4 regions of the Paenibacillus sp. GYB003 genome follow, and region 1 is predicted to be linked to each of the others. Evidence: riboswitches for the same ligand, from Rfam matches in the RefSeq annotation. Region 1 holds a riboswitch; each other region holds the start of a gene.
What was found. Region 1 has a riboswitch for cyclic di-AMP ahead of PV407_RS06885 (CAP domain-containing protein). Riboswitches for the same ligand answer to the same signal wherever they lie in the genome.
Positions count from the first base shown of each region.

Region 2: another riboswitch for cyclic di-AMP. It lies ahead of PV407_RS25710 (ubiquitin-like domain-containing protein); the one in region 1 lies ahead of PV407_RS06885 (CAP domain-containing protein).
Region 3: another riboswitch for cyclic di-AMP. It lies ahead of PV407_RS28335 (TrkH family potassium uptake protein); the one in region 1 lies ahead of PV407_RS06885 (CAP domain-containing protein).
Region 4: another riboswitch for cyclic di-AMP. It lies ahead of PV407_RS12780 (3D domain-containing protein); the one in region 1 lies ahead of PV407_RS06885 (CAP domain-containing protein).

Region 1 is NZ_JARBDC010000011.1:88,522-92,093, reverse strand. Features, by position in the region: gene PV407_RS06890 (LuxR C-terminal-related transcriptional regulator) at 478-873, opposite strand; cyclic di-AMP (ydaO/yuaA leader) riboswitch at 1,751-1,886, shown strand; gene PV407_RS06885 (CAP domain-containing protein) at 1,894-2,676, shown strand; gene tkt (transketolase) at 3,256-3,572, shown strand, end outside.
Region 2 is NZ_JARBDC010000081.1:12,122-15,693, reverse strand. Features, by position in the region: gene rnmV (ribonuclease M5) at 1-15, opposite strand, end outside; gene PV407_RS25710 (ubiquitin-like domain-containing protein) at 148-1,287, opposite strand; cyclic di-AMP (ydaO/yuaA leader) riboswitch at 1,564-1,722, opposite strand; gene PV407_RS25705 (ABC transporter ATP-binding protein) at 1,999-2,745, shown strand; gene PV407_RS25700 (ABC transporter permease) at 2,742-3,572, shown strand, end outside.
Region 3 is NZ_JARBDC010000088.1:177,530-181,101, reverse strand. Features, by position in the region: gene PV407_RS28340 (CPBP family intramembrane glutamic endopeptidase) at 1-899, opposite strand, end outside; cyclic di-AMP (ydaO/yuaA leader) riboswitch at 1,177-1,326, shown strand; gene PV407_RS28335 (TrkH family potassium uptake protein) at 1,442-2,791, shown strand; gene PV407_RS28330 (potassium channel family protein) at 2,806-3,474, shown strand; gene PV407_RS28325 (cation:proton antiporter) at 3,499-3,572, shown strand, end outside.
Region 4 is NZ_JARBDC010000034.1:100,025-103,596, reverse strand. Features, by position in the region: gene PV407_RS12790 (sensor histidine kinase) at 1-173, shown strand, start outside; gene PV407_RS12785 (polysaccharide deacetylase family protein) at 221-1,246, shown strand; gene PV407_RS12780 (3D domain-containing protein) at 1,274-2,167, opposite strand; cyclic di-AMP (ydaO/yuaA leader) riboswitch at 2,175-2,337, opposite strand; gene PV407_RS12775 (DNA-3-methyladenine glycosylase I) at 2,414-3,016, opposite strand; gene PV407_RS12770 (extracellular solute-binding protein) at 3,163-3,572, opposite strand, start outside.

The DNA of each region.
Region 1 (3,572 bases):
TGCCGAAAAATCGTTTCAGCCGCGCGTAATAGGCGTCGTGCGTCAGCCGGATGAACGCCTCCGTCGCCCGCGGATTGAGCAGATCGGCCGAAGGCGGGGCTCCGGGATTTGACGTCGGCTTGCCCGTACTCGTCGTCCGGCTCCAGGAACGGCTTTCTCAGCCGCTCCAGCACAGTTTCGTTTACAGCGGCCATCGTCCCGAATCCTTCGTAAAACCATCTTTTCGTACCGATTCGGCTGCAGTTCCACGATAGTAAAAACGGCCGCGAAAATGGCGACCCGGACAATGATTGCCGATCCGGACATTGGCGCCGCTCGCGCATGTACCGGGACGAGGACGGTATGGTAGGTTCGGGGCATAGACGAAGGCGGGGGACGCCGCATGGAAATCAAAAGGATGCATCAAGGTCCCTTATTCCGTATACCGGGATTCGATCCGCAAGCACGGCTTCGGCGCGGCTCGACACGCCCAATGCTTTATAGACGGTGCTGATATAATTTTTTCACCGTGCCGACGGACAGATGAAGCAGGTCCGCGATATCGGAATTGGTATGCTCCTGCATCAGCAAGCATATAATCTGCCGCTCCCGCAGCGAGAAAGAAACATCCAATCGCTCCCACGGCAGCCGCTCGTTCCGGCGCATGATTTCGTCCTCGTCCAACCGGCTTTGCTGCTTGTGCAGTCTGGACAATCCTTCGGACAGCCTGGCGGAAATTCGGGCAGGCAGCGTCATTTGGCCCGAGACGACGGACTTGATCGCCCGGATGATGATATCGTCGGTTTCCCAATCTTTGAGCAAAAAGCCGCTCGCCCCTTCCATCATCGCCTGAACGATCAGTTCATCGTCGGGCTGCGAGGTCAGGATTAGCACATGGGTTATCCTGCCGGGCCAATGGAATCGAACGAACGGGAAAACCTCCAGCTAACACGCTTTCCTATAGGCATCGTTTCAAATTTACAGGGAGAAGCTCCAGTTAAAAAGGCGCCAAATCGGCGAAAAGCGCGGCATGGACGAATGTAGCGGGACGTTTTCCAGTTATTTTGCCCAATAACGGGAAAAGACCGAAAATAGCGGGAGCGTTTCCATCTCGTTTCCCGATCCACTGCCGTTTCGGCGTGCAAAAAGGATCGTTCGGATAGAAAGACCAAAGGACCACTGGCAACCGTAACCCGTGTCGGCCGATGCGGCATGGAACGAATCGTAGTTTGCTTAACGGCGGAAAAACCGGTCGTTTGTTCAGGCTAACGAATCCGGACATCGCTATCCGGCCCAAAATGGAAGAAAACGATCCGATTTGCCGGCAATAACGATACTGGAGTTCGTAAACCAATTCACCCCCTCGCTTTTGCCTCCGATAACGATCGCTCGATTCGTTAGCAACATGTCCGAACACCGGTTGCGAGCGGAATGAAGTCGAACATCAGCTATTGGGATCTCGGAGGGAATGGAATCCTGGCGCGGAATGATCGCGTCGCCTTTGATGTCGTGTTGTTGCCGCTAAGCCTCGAAAACGATTCGACCGGCGGTTGGAGCCAAGTTCAGCTTCATACATAAAAGGAACATCCGCCGTATTTCCGGACGGCATTTCTTAATGGAACCAACGGATCGCGGAAGCCGCTAACGGCGCGGGTTTTCGGCGCATTGGAAATCATTGCGCAATGACCGGGCGAGCGGGAGCGTGTTATGATGGAAAAACCGCAGGGAAGACGGCACGCCGCATGGTTTTGCCGTTCTTTTCATGGGGAAAACCAAATTAAGGCCGAAGCTTCTAGCGAAGCGCGGGGAACCCAACGTATCCGGGGTGAAGCCACGGTCCGTGGCCGGGTGGTTGCTCTTTGACCCGAACCCGTCAGCTAACCTCGCAGGCCGTCATAAGGAGAGGATCTTTTCATGCGTTTCAAAAAATCGGTGTTGACCGGCGCTTTGGCGCTCAGCGTTTTGGCGGGCGCAGGCTCGGCTTACGCCGCTCCGTCCCAGCCTTCGAATATCGGCAATGAAGCTCTGAATCCCATATATGCCGGATCCGGTTTTTCGCTGAACGACTGGATTCGCAGCCTTCAGGAACAAGGTTGGAACGTACGGGTAGTATATCCGCAATGGTCTTGGCATATGCCTAACACGGATTACGGATCGGGGAACGGATCCTACAACGGCGGCCAAGGCTCCAATAACGGCGCGGCAACCGGAACGGAAACGGGAGCCGGTACCGGTTCGGATGCCGGACAAGCGGGCAATGCCGGAAACGCCGGAAACGGTGCCGGAAGCGAGCCGGCGGGCAATGCCGGCGAAACGGCGACGACGGCGTCCGCATATGCGGATCAAGTCGTGTCGCTCGTGAACCAAGAACGCGCCAAAGCCGGTCTTTCGCCGCTGGCCAGCGATCCGGCCTTGACGAAAATGGCGTTGGACAAAGCGAAGGACATGTACAACAACAACTACTTCGACCATAATTCGCCGACTTACGGTTCGCCGTTCGACATGATGAAAGCTTACGGCATCAGCTATTCGTATGCCGGCGAAAATATCGCCAAAGGTCAGCGCAATCCGCAGGAAGTGATGAACGCCTGGATGAACAGCGCGGGCCATCGCCAAAACATTTTGAGCCCGAACTTTACGAAGATCGGCGTTGCTTACTATAACGGCGAATGGGTACAAGAATTTATCGCAAACTGATCGGGAAAAACCGGGAGCGTCCGCTTCCGGTTTTTTCATGCAAAAAAAGTCGGACGTTTGGCTGCGTCGGAACTCGGGAAGCAAGCCGTGCGCAGGATGGGACGGTTCCAAGCCTTACGGACATGGCAGCCGTTAGGAAGGTCGATTTCGACGGTTTGGATTTTTTACGGACAGGGGAGCAGCTATTTGACGGAAAATCTCTTTTTGGACCATCATTCGGGGCGAATAAGCGCAACGGCGTCCGTTACCGTTTGAAAAAGGCCGTTTTTTGCGAAATAGCGTCCGTGGCGACCGTTACCTCCGGCTTCGCCCCTCCGAGCGGCGGTCGCGCATTTTGCTCCGGCCCGTGGCCCGACGGAACGGAACGCGAACCGGCAGCGCTTTTTTTCGCGACGGAAAAGACGGCATCTTGGGGAAAACTAGAAACGCTTTTTCGGGGGCCGATTGTGGTAAACGCTTAAAGCAAATGGTACAATAATGCACAGCGACTGCAAATGTCCGCTGGACATAGAGGGAAGTTCGCGTCGGGTAGACATCACGTGGCGCGGGCGACTACCGACTTTTGGGAGGAATGGAAGAATGACGTCTCAAGCGAAATCGATTGACCGTCTGTCGATCGATACGATCCGCACACTGTCTATCGATGCCGTGCAAAAAGCGAATTCCGGGCATCCCGGCATGCCGATGGGCGCCGCTCCGATGGGCTACGCGCTGTATGCGCGGCTCATGAAGCACAATCCGGCGAACCCGGAATGGATCGACCGCGACCGGTTCGTGCTGTCCGCCGGACACGGCTCGATGCTGCTGTACAGCCTGCTTCACCTGAGCGGCTACGACTTGTCCATGGACGAGCTGAAAAATTTCCGCCAATGGGGCAGCAAAACGCCGGGCCATCC
Region 2 (3,572 bases), on a different contig from region 1:
GATTTCTCGAATCATAACAGTCGGATTTCCTTTCATACGAACAAAAAGAAGAGGGCTCGCCTCTTCTTCGTTACGTGCAAGTTTATTTACAATATACCCGAGTCCGGCCCGCGTAATCAAATCATTTTTGCACGGCAAACCGGCGGTTCAATTCGCGGTCGGCTTTTCCTTGCCGATCACGTATACTTTGTAGCCCCGCTTCATGCCGAACCGTTTGGCGTAATCGGGGTTTTCGAAATAAACGTCGATAATATTGCCTTTCACGGCGCTGCCGGTATCCTCCGCACGGCGGAGTCCGATCCCTTCGATGTAGACCCACCAGCCGATCGGAATCACCTTCGGATCGACGGCGATCGTGCGGCCTTCGCTCACCTTCGTGCCCGAAGCCGTAATTCCGTATTGCGGATGATCGCTCGTTTTGCCCGTGGACTTCGGGTCGATGGAATAAGCCGTCAACGTGACGTTGTTCAAAATTTGCTTATAGGCGAACTTGACGTCGCCCTTCGTCACCTCGTCGATGTTCGGAGAAGCGGCCGACAAGACGACGACCGGATTTTTCGTGCCGAGCGCGACGATCTGGTTAACGCTTTCTTGCGCGACTTTCGTATCGACGACGTTTTCGGCGACCAGCTGGCCGTCCTCGAATACTTTCTCGACCGTTTTCTCGAGAACGCCTTCCTTGCCTTCCGTCACGACCTGCTCTTTGCCCTTGAGCAAATTCGGGTCGTTCTTTTTCACCGTATCGAACGGAATCGGCTCGGTTTGCTCCTCGATCAGCTTCTGTACCCGCACGATCTGGATCGGGGTATTGAACGTGATCGGTTCCTCCTTGGCCGGGGTCAGCTTATCCAGCTCGCCGAGCTCCACTTGAAGCTCCTCGAGCGCTCCCTCGACCGTCTTCGCCACCGTATAGCGCGTTTCCGTCTTGCCGTCGGCCGTCAGCTGAACGGGGACGGCCCGCTCGATGACGAACTTGTCGCCGTGCTTCAGCTTCGCGTCCATGGCGGCCGATACTTTGTCGTACTCGCCCACCGCGATTTGCTGCTCGGCGAGAAAAGCGGACAGCGTCGACTGTCTCGTCTTGAACTGCTTCGTTTCCCCTCCGACGACAAGCTCCACTTGCTTGATAGATATTCCGTACAAAAGCAGTGCAAACATGACTGCCATCACGATCGAAAACAAAGCGCTAAGTAGGATCGGGCGCAAGTTTTCATGCTTCCATCGCATTGCGAAAGACATGCTGGATGATCGTTTTACATGGGTTTCTTCGGTAGGAATAACGCCCACTTCTGCGGTCCTCCTTCATCAGTTCTCGCCGCCATAATGTTACGCATGACTGGAATTGACGCGATCTGGATTCAATTTGGATGATTCGCTTCGCCATCGGTCGGATTGCATGTCGGAGCTGAATGGATGCCGACTTCTGCCAGATTAGTCCGCTTAGGAATATTTTCGATTATCGAACAAAGACCGAAAATAAAAGCCGCGGATGAAGAGGACTCTTCTCGCGGCAGTTAAACAATGCTTATCCCGGTACGGGGCTGCATCTATGCCCGACAATCGTGCCTCTCTCTTCACGCTTACGAGGTTAGCTGACGGGTTCGGACGCGAGAGTCGCCCTATTCAAGCGTTGGAGCCGATCCATATGCCCTCTGCTTGAAATTCACCCCATGAACCTTTGGTTCCCCCGTTTCCCTTACGGAAACTCAGCGATAGGAAGTCGATGGCGGTATTTGGTTTCGAATCATTATGATCGTTATATTAAAGCCTTATGAAAAACCTGTAAAGAGGATGAAAAGCCGGTTTTTTCGCGAAAAAGCGAAAAATGTGTGATATTTCACTTTTTTTGTGAAACAAATCGCTGTTTTTCTTCGTCAGAACCTTTTATGGCTTCGTCTAACGGCCTCTTTTCGCTTCGTCCTCCTCCGGCGGATGCGGATTTTCGGTCAAAAATGGTATGATGGAGAGGAAAGACCGCTTCCGAAACGGAGGTAAAAAATGGATTATACGCTAGAGGTTTCAAATTTGTCCGGGGGCTACATCTGGAACCGCCCGGTCATCCGCGAGCTCGATTTCTCGATAGCGCCGGGCGAAATGGTCGGCCTGATCGGGCTGAACGGAGCCGGCAAAAGCACGACCATCAAGCATATTCTCGGGCTGCTCGCCCCGCAGGAAGGCTTCGTCCGCGTCATGGGGCTGCGGGCGGCCGACGACGCCACCCGCTATCGCGGCTCGTTCGCATATGTGCCCGAGGCGCCGGAGCTGTACGAGGAGCTGACGATTCGCGAGCATTTGCGCATGAGCGCGATGGCCTACGGGCTGGCGGACGACCGGTTCGAGAGCCGCGCCGCGCGGCTTGCCGAGCAATTCGACATGACCGCCAAGCTTGACGCGTTTCCCCAAACTTTGTCGAAAGGGATGCGGCAGAAAGTCATGATCATGAACGCCTTTCTTGTCGAACCCCCGCTCTATGTCATCGACGAGCCGTTTCTCGGCCTCGACCCGCTCGGCATCCGGTCGCTTCTCGATCTGATGGTGGAGCGCAAAAACAAAGGCGCTTCGTTTCTGATCAGCTCGCACATCTTATCCACGCTGGAGACGTATTGCGACCGGTATGTCGTGCTGCACCGGGGTCGAATCGCGGCGAAAGGAACGCTGGGCGAGCTGCGCGAATTCGCCGGCGCCGGCGGGGAAGCGACGCTGGACGAGCTGTTCTACGCGATTGTGAAAGGCGGCGCCTCATGAATCCGGCGAAACGGCTGTGGAAAGACCGTCTTGCCGCGCATACGAGGCTCGTGGCGCGCTATACGTTTTATGCGGGGCAAAGCGGATTTTTTTTGTTTCTGTTCGTCGCATTCATCGTCTCCTCCTATTTGTACGGCCGGACGCTGGAACGTATTCCGGACGATTTTCCATACGCCGTCGTCCTTGCGTGCTGGCTCGCTCCCTTCATGGCCGTCAGCCCGATCCGCACGCTGCTGAAGGAGGCGGATCTCGTCTTCCTGCTGCCGATGGAAGCGCGGATGGGGGCTTATTTCCGTGGCGCGCTGCTGTACAGCTTCGTGACGCAAGGCTTCGCCGCCGTGTTCGCCGTCTCGGCCGGAATGCCGCTGTACCGGCACGGATCCGGGAGCGAAGCGCTGCCCTACGTCGCGCTCGTCTTGTTCGCGCTGGCGCTGAAATTCGCGAACCTGCTCGGCGGTTGGACGGAAAGCTCGTTCGTCCGGGCCGGAAACCGCGCCTCGTTCCGGGCCGCGCGCTGGCTGGCCGACTTTATCGTCCTTTATTCGCTGTACCGGTACGGCTTCGTCGCCGGCGGCATCGCCTTCGTCGCCGCCTTCGCCTTGATGGGGGGGTGGTCGCTGCGGTCGCGAAAGCTGCCCGTCAACTGGCCGTATTTGCGGTTGAAGGAAGCCAGTCATCGCACGACGCTGCTGCTGTTTTTCAACTGGTTCGTCGACGTCGACGATTTGCCGAACCGTGTAAAGCCGCGGCGCCTGCTGTCCCGGCTTGCGAACCTGCTCCCGCTGCGGAAGGACAACGCGTTCCGCTATTTGTACGCGCTGACGCTG
Region 3 (3,572 bases), on a different contig from region 1:
CCGGGCGCGGCGTCGACGGACAAAAACGGATCGGCTCCGGGCGACGACAACGTTTTGAAGGCGGGCGCCATATTGGAATTGTTCGTCCAGTACAGGACGAGAAACGTAAACGTCAGCCACAAGCCGCGGACGAAGGCGATCCGTTTCCGGTGGACGATCATGAGAACGATCGCCGCGAGGCCCATCGCCGCCGAAATGATCAGGTTCCACGACGTCATGGACGCCGCGGCGCGATCCTGCCGCTCGACCCAGGCGATATGGCTGTCCGGCGCGCGCAGCTCCGTCCGGTACGCGGTCACCTCGCCGCCGCGAATTTCGACGACCTGCCGCAGCTTCGCCTCCCCGAGCTTCGCGCTCCGATGCTCGAACGCGAACTGATAAGGCTGAGTCTTGTTCGGCAGCAGCATCTCGTACGACTCCAGCGGCTTGCCCGCCTGACGCATATACGATTCGGCGATGCGGCGACCTTCGCGCACGGAAGGCGCCGCGCCGTCGCTGCGTTTTTGCCAGCCGATCACTTCGCCGCTCTTCAGGTCGACGTCGACCAAAAAGCCGGTTTTCCCGCCGCCTCCGAGCTCGACCCGGTAATAGTCGATCGGCACGAGCTTCTCGAACTCCGCTTTATACGGCTTGACCAGCCGCTCCTTCTGCACGTAGCCGCTCAGCAGCTGATCGGATTCGTACATGACGAGCGTCGCCTGCACGGACCCGCCGTTTAGGCCGGCTATGTAGGCTTCGGCCGCCGCCGCGGCCGCCTGCTTCGAGAGGGCGGGGCGCGTTTCGGCGATGACCGCGGATTCGTCCTTCCCCGCGATCGACGGCCACCAGTTCGTAACGACGAACAGGATGATGCCGACGATCGCCCACGTTCCGAGCCGGGTAATAGGGTGCTGCCGCATGCGTGACCTCCCCGCGAATAAGGTTCCGTATCGTATCCCCGCAAGCGCCTTCGATCGAAGCGAACCTCGAAGGCCCGAATTTTGGGGCGTTCTCCTTAACGTAACACACTTTATTTCGAAATGCCACTTAAACGGAAGCAAGGAAGGTGCCGACCGCGAAAACGGTCCGACACGCTCCGGAATTTGACTTCATTCGCGTTTTCAACGGTTTTTTCATGAAATTGCGGCTTTGTACTATTGCCGCCGCAGGATTATAATCACTTCGTCAGACCTTATCAACCATAACGAGCCGAATTTCTTTGCGAAAACGGGGGAACCATGTATTTTGGGGTGAATTTCGCATAAGCCGCTCCGGCGGCCGTCGCGAATAGGGTGCCTAACAACCCGAATCCGTCAGCTAACCTCGTAGGCTCCAGTCAGGAAACCAATCCGCGAAAACGGCACCTGGTCTTCCAGTGCCTTTTTTTGTTGTTCCCAAAAAGGCGGTTTTCTCCCTGGACCCGCACCGATTCGAGCTCGTTCAACCGCCGGAGGTGACCCCTTTGAAAAGCAACCGAACCAGAACGGTATTCGAACGGCTTACGCCGCCGCAAATTCTCGTTATCGGCTTCGCGGCGATCATTGTGCTCGGAGGCGTGCTGCTGTCGCTTCCGGTGTCGACTTCGAACGGCCAAGGCTTGCCGTTCGTCGACGCGCTGTTTACGGCCACGTCCGCGACCTGCGTAACGGGGCTTGTCGTCGTCGATACGGGCACTTATTTTTCCGTATTCGGGCAAATCGTCATCATGGCGCTCATCCAGGTCGGCGGACTCGGCTTCATGACGATGTCGACGCTGATCGCGCTCGTGCTGCGCAAACGCATTTCGCTGCGGGAACGGCTCATTTTGCAGGAAGCGCTCAATCAAGGATCGATGGAAGGGATCGTCCGGCTCATCCGCAAAGTGCTCGTCTACTCGCTGACGATCGAGCTCGTCGCGGCGCTGCTGCTGGCGATCCGCTGGTCGCTTGATTTTCCGGTCGGCGAAGCCGTATACCGCGGCTTGTTCCATGCGGTTTCGATGTTCAACAACGCCGGCTTCGACTTGTCCGGCGAATTTCGCAGCCTGATGCCGTACGCCGACGATGTATTGGTCAACGTCGTCGCGATGTCGCTGATCGTGCTGGGCGGGATCGGCTTCATCGTCATGTCCGACGCGATGGATTTCAGGAAGAAACGAAAGCTGTCGCTCCATTCGAAGGTCGTGCTCAGCATGACCGGCTTTCTGATCGTGTTCGGCGCCATCGTCATTTTCCTGTTCGAATATACGAATCCGCGCACGCTCGGCTCGTTGAACGGAACCGGCAAAGTGCTCGCCGCGTTTTTCCAATCGGTGACGCCGCGGACGGCGGGGGCGAATACCGTCGATATCGCCGGACTGCGGCAGGCGACGCAATTTTTCATCATCATCCTGATGTTTATCGGCGCATCTCCCGGCTCGACGGGCGGCGGGATCAAGACGACGACGTTTACGACGCTGATCGGGGCGATGGTCGCGATGATTCGCGGCAAGGAAGACATCGTGCTGTTTCATAACCGTCTTGCGAAAGACCGCATCTATAAAGCGATTACGCTTACGCTGTTCGCCATCTTTTTGGTCATCTTCGTGGCGATGCTGCTGTCCACGACGGAGGATCATCCCTTTTTGATGATCTTGTTCGAGACGACGTCGGCTTTCGGCACGGTCGGCCTGTCGATGGGACTGACGCCCGATTTGACGACCTTCGGCAAAATCATGATCATGCTTACGATGTTCGCGGGAAGGCTGGGGCCGGTAACGCTCGCCTACGCGCTGCAGCCGAAGCCGGATAAAGAGCTGTACAGACATCCGGAAGGCAAAATCATTATCGGATAGGAGCTGCGAATGCGATGAAAATGAAACAGTTTGCCGTCATCGGCTTGGGCCGGTTCGGCGCCAGTCTGGCGAGGGAGCTTGTCAATCAGGGTCTCGAGGTGCTCGGCATCGACCGCGACGAGGAAGCGGTGGACGAAATGGCCGATATTTTGACGCACGCGATCGTCGCCGATTCGACGGAGGAGGAGACGCTGCGCTCGATCGGCATCCGCAATTTCGACTGCGCGATCGTATCGATCGGCGACGACATCCAGGCGAGCATCATGACCGCCATTTTGCTCAAGGATCTCGGGGTGAAAACGGTCGTGGCGAAAGCGCTGACGGAGCTGCACGGCAAAGTGCTGGAACGGCTCGGCGTAGACCGGGTCATTTATCCCGAACGCGATATGGGCATCCGCGTGGCGCACCAGCTGGCCAATCCGAATTTGCTCGACTATATCGAGCTGTCGAAAGATTATACGATCGCCGAGCTGTCCGTACCCGGACGATTGAACGGCGTTTCGCTCAAGGAGCTCGATCCGCGGGCGAGATACGGCTGCAGCGTCGTCGCGATCAACAAGAAGAACGGCGTCATTATCGCTCCGGCCGCCACGGACGTCATCAACGAGCGCGACGTGATGGTCATCATCGGGACGAACAAGCAGATCGAATCGTTCGAGGAAGAGCTCGGGGAAGAAGCGTAGCGTCCGGCGAAAGGAGCGCCCGTCATGGAAAACGGCACCGAACTGGTCATCCATCACGTCCTGTTTTTGCTCGTCCTTATCTTCGGCCTCGGCATGGT
Region 4 (3,572 bases), on a different contig from region 1:
CGGACGCTTCGCGCAATCGCGCGCTCGGCGGCAGCGGTCTCGGCTTGTCGATCGTGCGCAAAATCGTCGATATGCACGGAGGCGCGATCCGGATGGACAGTCGGGTCGGCGAAGGGACGACGGTCGTCGTCACCTTGCCGGAATCGGCTTCCAGCGGCGCCCCGAACGGATAATTCCGTCCCGTACAAGCATACTATGCGTATGACGGGAGGGGATGTCCATGAAGCGCATCATCGGCATTGCGCTCAGCTGCTTTATCGCCGCGGGCTGTCAGGCGGCCGTACCCGGACCTGGAGCGGGAGAAGGCGAGGCGGCGCAAAATACGGCGGAATCCGCAGCGGATCGCGGACCGGCGGGCGGCGCCCCCGATCGGCTGCGGCTGGCGGCCGAGACGGCCGAAAGGGAACGGAGCAAGTCCGAGTCGCCGCCCGCGCCTACCCCGCCGGCCCCGGTCGAAACGGTACAGCCGGTTGACCCGGTACCGGCGCCCCAGTCCCGGCCGACGGCCCGAACGAAGCGGTCCGGAGAAGCCAAGGCGCCGTCGGTCAGCGTGCAAAAATCGCAGACGAACGCGGCCGCGGGCAAAAAGCTGACCATTTCGCAGCTGCGTGCGAAATATCCGGACGTGTTCAAAGTAAGCGGAACGTCGAAGGAGAAAAATATCGCGCTGACGTTCGACGACGGCCCGGACGAGCGGTTTACGCCGCAGGTGCTGGACGTGCTGAAGGCTTACGGGGTTAAGGCGACTTTTTTCCTGCTCGGCAAAAAAGCCGAGGCGCACCCCGCCGTCGTCAAGCGAATCATCCGCGAAGGCCATGCGATCGGCAATCATTCTTATCGCCATCCTCTGTTTACGAAGCTGTCCGTCGAGCAGTTCGCGGCGGAAATCGAGCAAACGGAACTAACGCTTAACGGGCTTGCCGGCTACAAGCCGAAGCTGATCCGGCCTCCGTACGGGGAAATCACCGAAGGGCAGCTGCAATGGGCGAACCGGCACGGTTATATCGTCGTAAACTGGAACGTCGACTCGCTCGATTGGAAAAGCCTCGGGGAGCAGCAGGTGTCGGGCAACATCCTGGGCCATACGAAAGCGGGGGCGATCGTGCTGCAGCATTCCGCCGGCGGAGACAGCCAGGATTTGAGCGGCACCGTCAAGGCGCTGCCGTCCATCATCATGAAGCTGCGCGAACAGGGATACGGGCTCGTTACGGTGCCGGAGCTGCTGCATTTGCCGAAAAGCAAGTAAGACGCAACGAAAAAAAAGCCGCCGACCTCAGTCGACGACATACAGCGTAACGTTTTGCAAGCCGAACTTTTTCGCTTTCTCGCGCGAATCCGGCACGAATATATCGACCCGGTTGCCGTCGATGGCGCCGCCGATATCGACCGCTTTGGCCATCATGCCGCCGGCGGGCAAACCGTCGTAGCTGTAGCCGGTCACGTAAACGGTCGAGCCGAGCGGAATGACGTCGGGGTCGACGGCAATCGAGCCGACCTGCAGCGAATTGCCGAAATAGTCTTTGCCGGCGTAGCCGCCGTTTTCTTCGGCGCTGGCCGTGTAGGCGGACGCCACCGCCTTGACCGTTTTCTTCGGCGTAATCGTCGCGCCGGTGACCGTCGTAACGAGATTTCTCGGTTCGGCGGCTTTCGCCGTTTGCGCCGCTTCCGCCGCTTTGCTTACCTTTTTCGGCATGGACGCCGCGACTTTCGGAGCGGCCTTCGGCTCCGCCGCTTTCGCGTCGGCTGCCGCAGGCTGCCGGGCCGCCGCCAACGGCTGAGGGTCCGCCGCGGGCGCCTGAGCGAGTCCGAGCGCAACAGGCTTGATCGCGAACAGATCGTCCGGCGCGGCCGCCGTCAGCGGCTGCACCTCGTATATCGTCGGAACCGCGGCAAGCATGTGCTCGGCGATCGACGTCGGCTCTTTTTCGCTTTCGATCAGCGATTGTACGGCATTGAAATGACTGCGCAATAGCTGCGCTTGAAAATCGGAAAAGTCGGGATTCGACTTGGTCGACATATCGCCGCTTTGCAGGACAAGCGGCGACCAGGGCTGAAGAAGAATCGGATCAACGGGCCGTCCTACTGCCGAAACGGCCGAGCCGGTGATGAAAAACAAAGCAAAACCGCCCGTAAGCAGCGCTCGCTTCCAGGTGTTTCTCCAATGCATATGCGATTCCTCTCCTTTTGTTCGCCTACGAGGTTAGTTGTCGGATTCGGACTGAGGATACAGCCCTACGCGAGAAAAGTCGCGATTCACCCCGAAACGGAAAGCGTCGTTAAACGGCTTGTCCGTAAAAAAAATCCCCCGCACTTTGTGAGCGGAAGCGGCCGACTTGCTTATCCAGCCGTTTCCATTTACCGAAGTTTCGGCTACTTTTAGAAGGCTAACACAAATCGCATACCGAGAAAACCCTCAATTATTGGCAATCGCCCCCTGCGTCGCTTCGGCCAGCTCCCGATGGCGGAAGCACGTCACGACGTGATCCTGCACCATTCCCGTCGCCTGCATCAAGGCGTAGCAGATCGTCGAGCCGACGAACGAGAAGCCGCGCTTCTTCAAATCTTTGCTCATCGCGTCGGAAATCGGCGTCTTGGCGGGCACGTCGGCGAGCTGCTTCCAGCTGTTGCGGATCGGGCTGCCGCCGACGAACGACCATAAATAAGCGTCGAAGGAGCCGAACTCCCGCTGCACGTCGAGAACCGCCACGGCGTTGCGCACGGCGGACCGAATTTTCAGCCGGTTGCGGACGATTCCCGGATTCCCCATCAGCTCTTCGATTTTCCGCTCGTCGTAGGCGGCCACCTTCGCCGGATCGAACCGGTCGAACGCTTCGCGGTAATGCTCCCTTTTGCGCAAAATGGTATACCAGCTCAACCCCGCTTGGGCGCCTTCCAGAACGAGCCGCTCGAACAGGGCGTTGTCGTCGTGGACGGGAACGCCCCATTCCCGGTCGTGGTAATCGATGTAGAGCTGGCTGTCGTTCACCCAGCCGCATCGGACGATAGGCTGCTGCATGACGGAAAATCCCCTTTCGCGAGTGCGTGTTGACAACAAGTATACCATTTGCCGCCATAAAAAGGAAACATACGTTTGCATTGCGACGCAAGCGGCGCCGCGCGGCTCCTTTCGAACCGGCGCGGCGCCGACGGCGGCTGCGGACGTTACTGGTTTTTGGCGGCTTTGATGCCGTCGTTCACTTCCTTCATCAGCTGGGCGCCGCCGCGGGATTTCCATTCCTCGATCATTTTGTCCCAATCGGATATCGGACGCTGGCCGGAAATCATTTTCGTCTGCTCGTCGATCAAATATTTGTCCAGCTCCGTCCCTTTGGACGCCTGCGTTTCCGAGTAGACGAGGTAGGACGGATCGTCGTACGGGTTTTTATTGTACGTCTTCTCCATCTGCTCGATCGTGGCGATAAACGCCTGCATTTCCGGCGAATTGTAAGACGCCTTGGAAAACTGGTTGGCGTCGTCGCTCGGCGCCCACGGCTTCCAAAACTCGTGGCGCTGCAGCATGTATTGGATCGGCGTATTCGATTCCTGGCCCGCTTTCGGCACCGCCTTGCCGT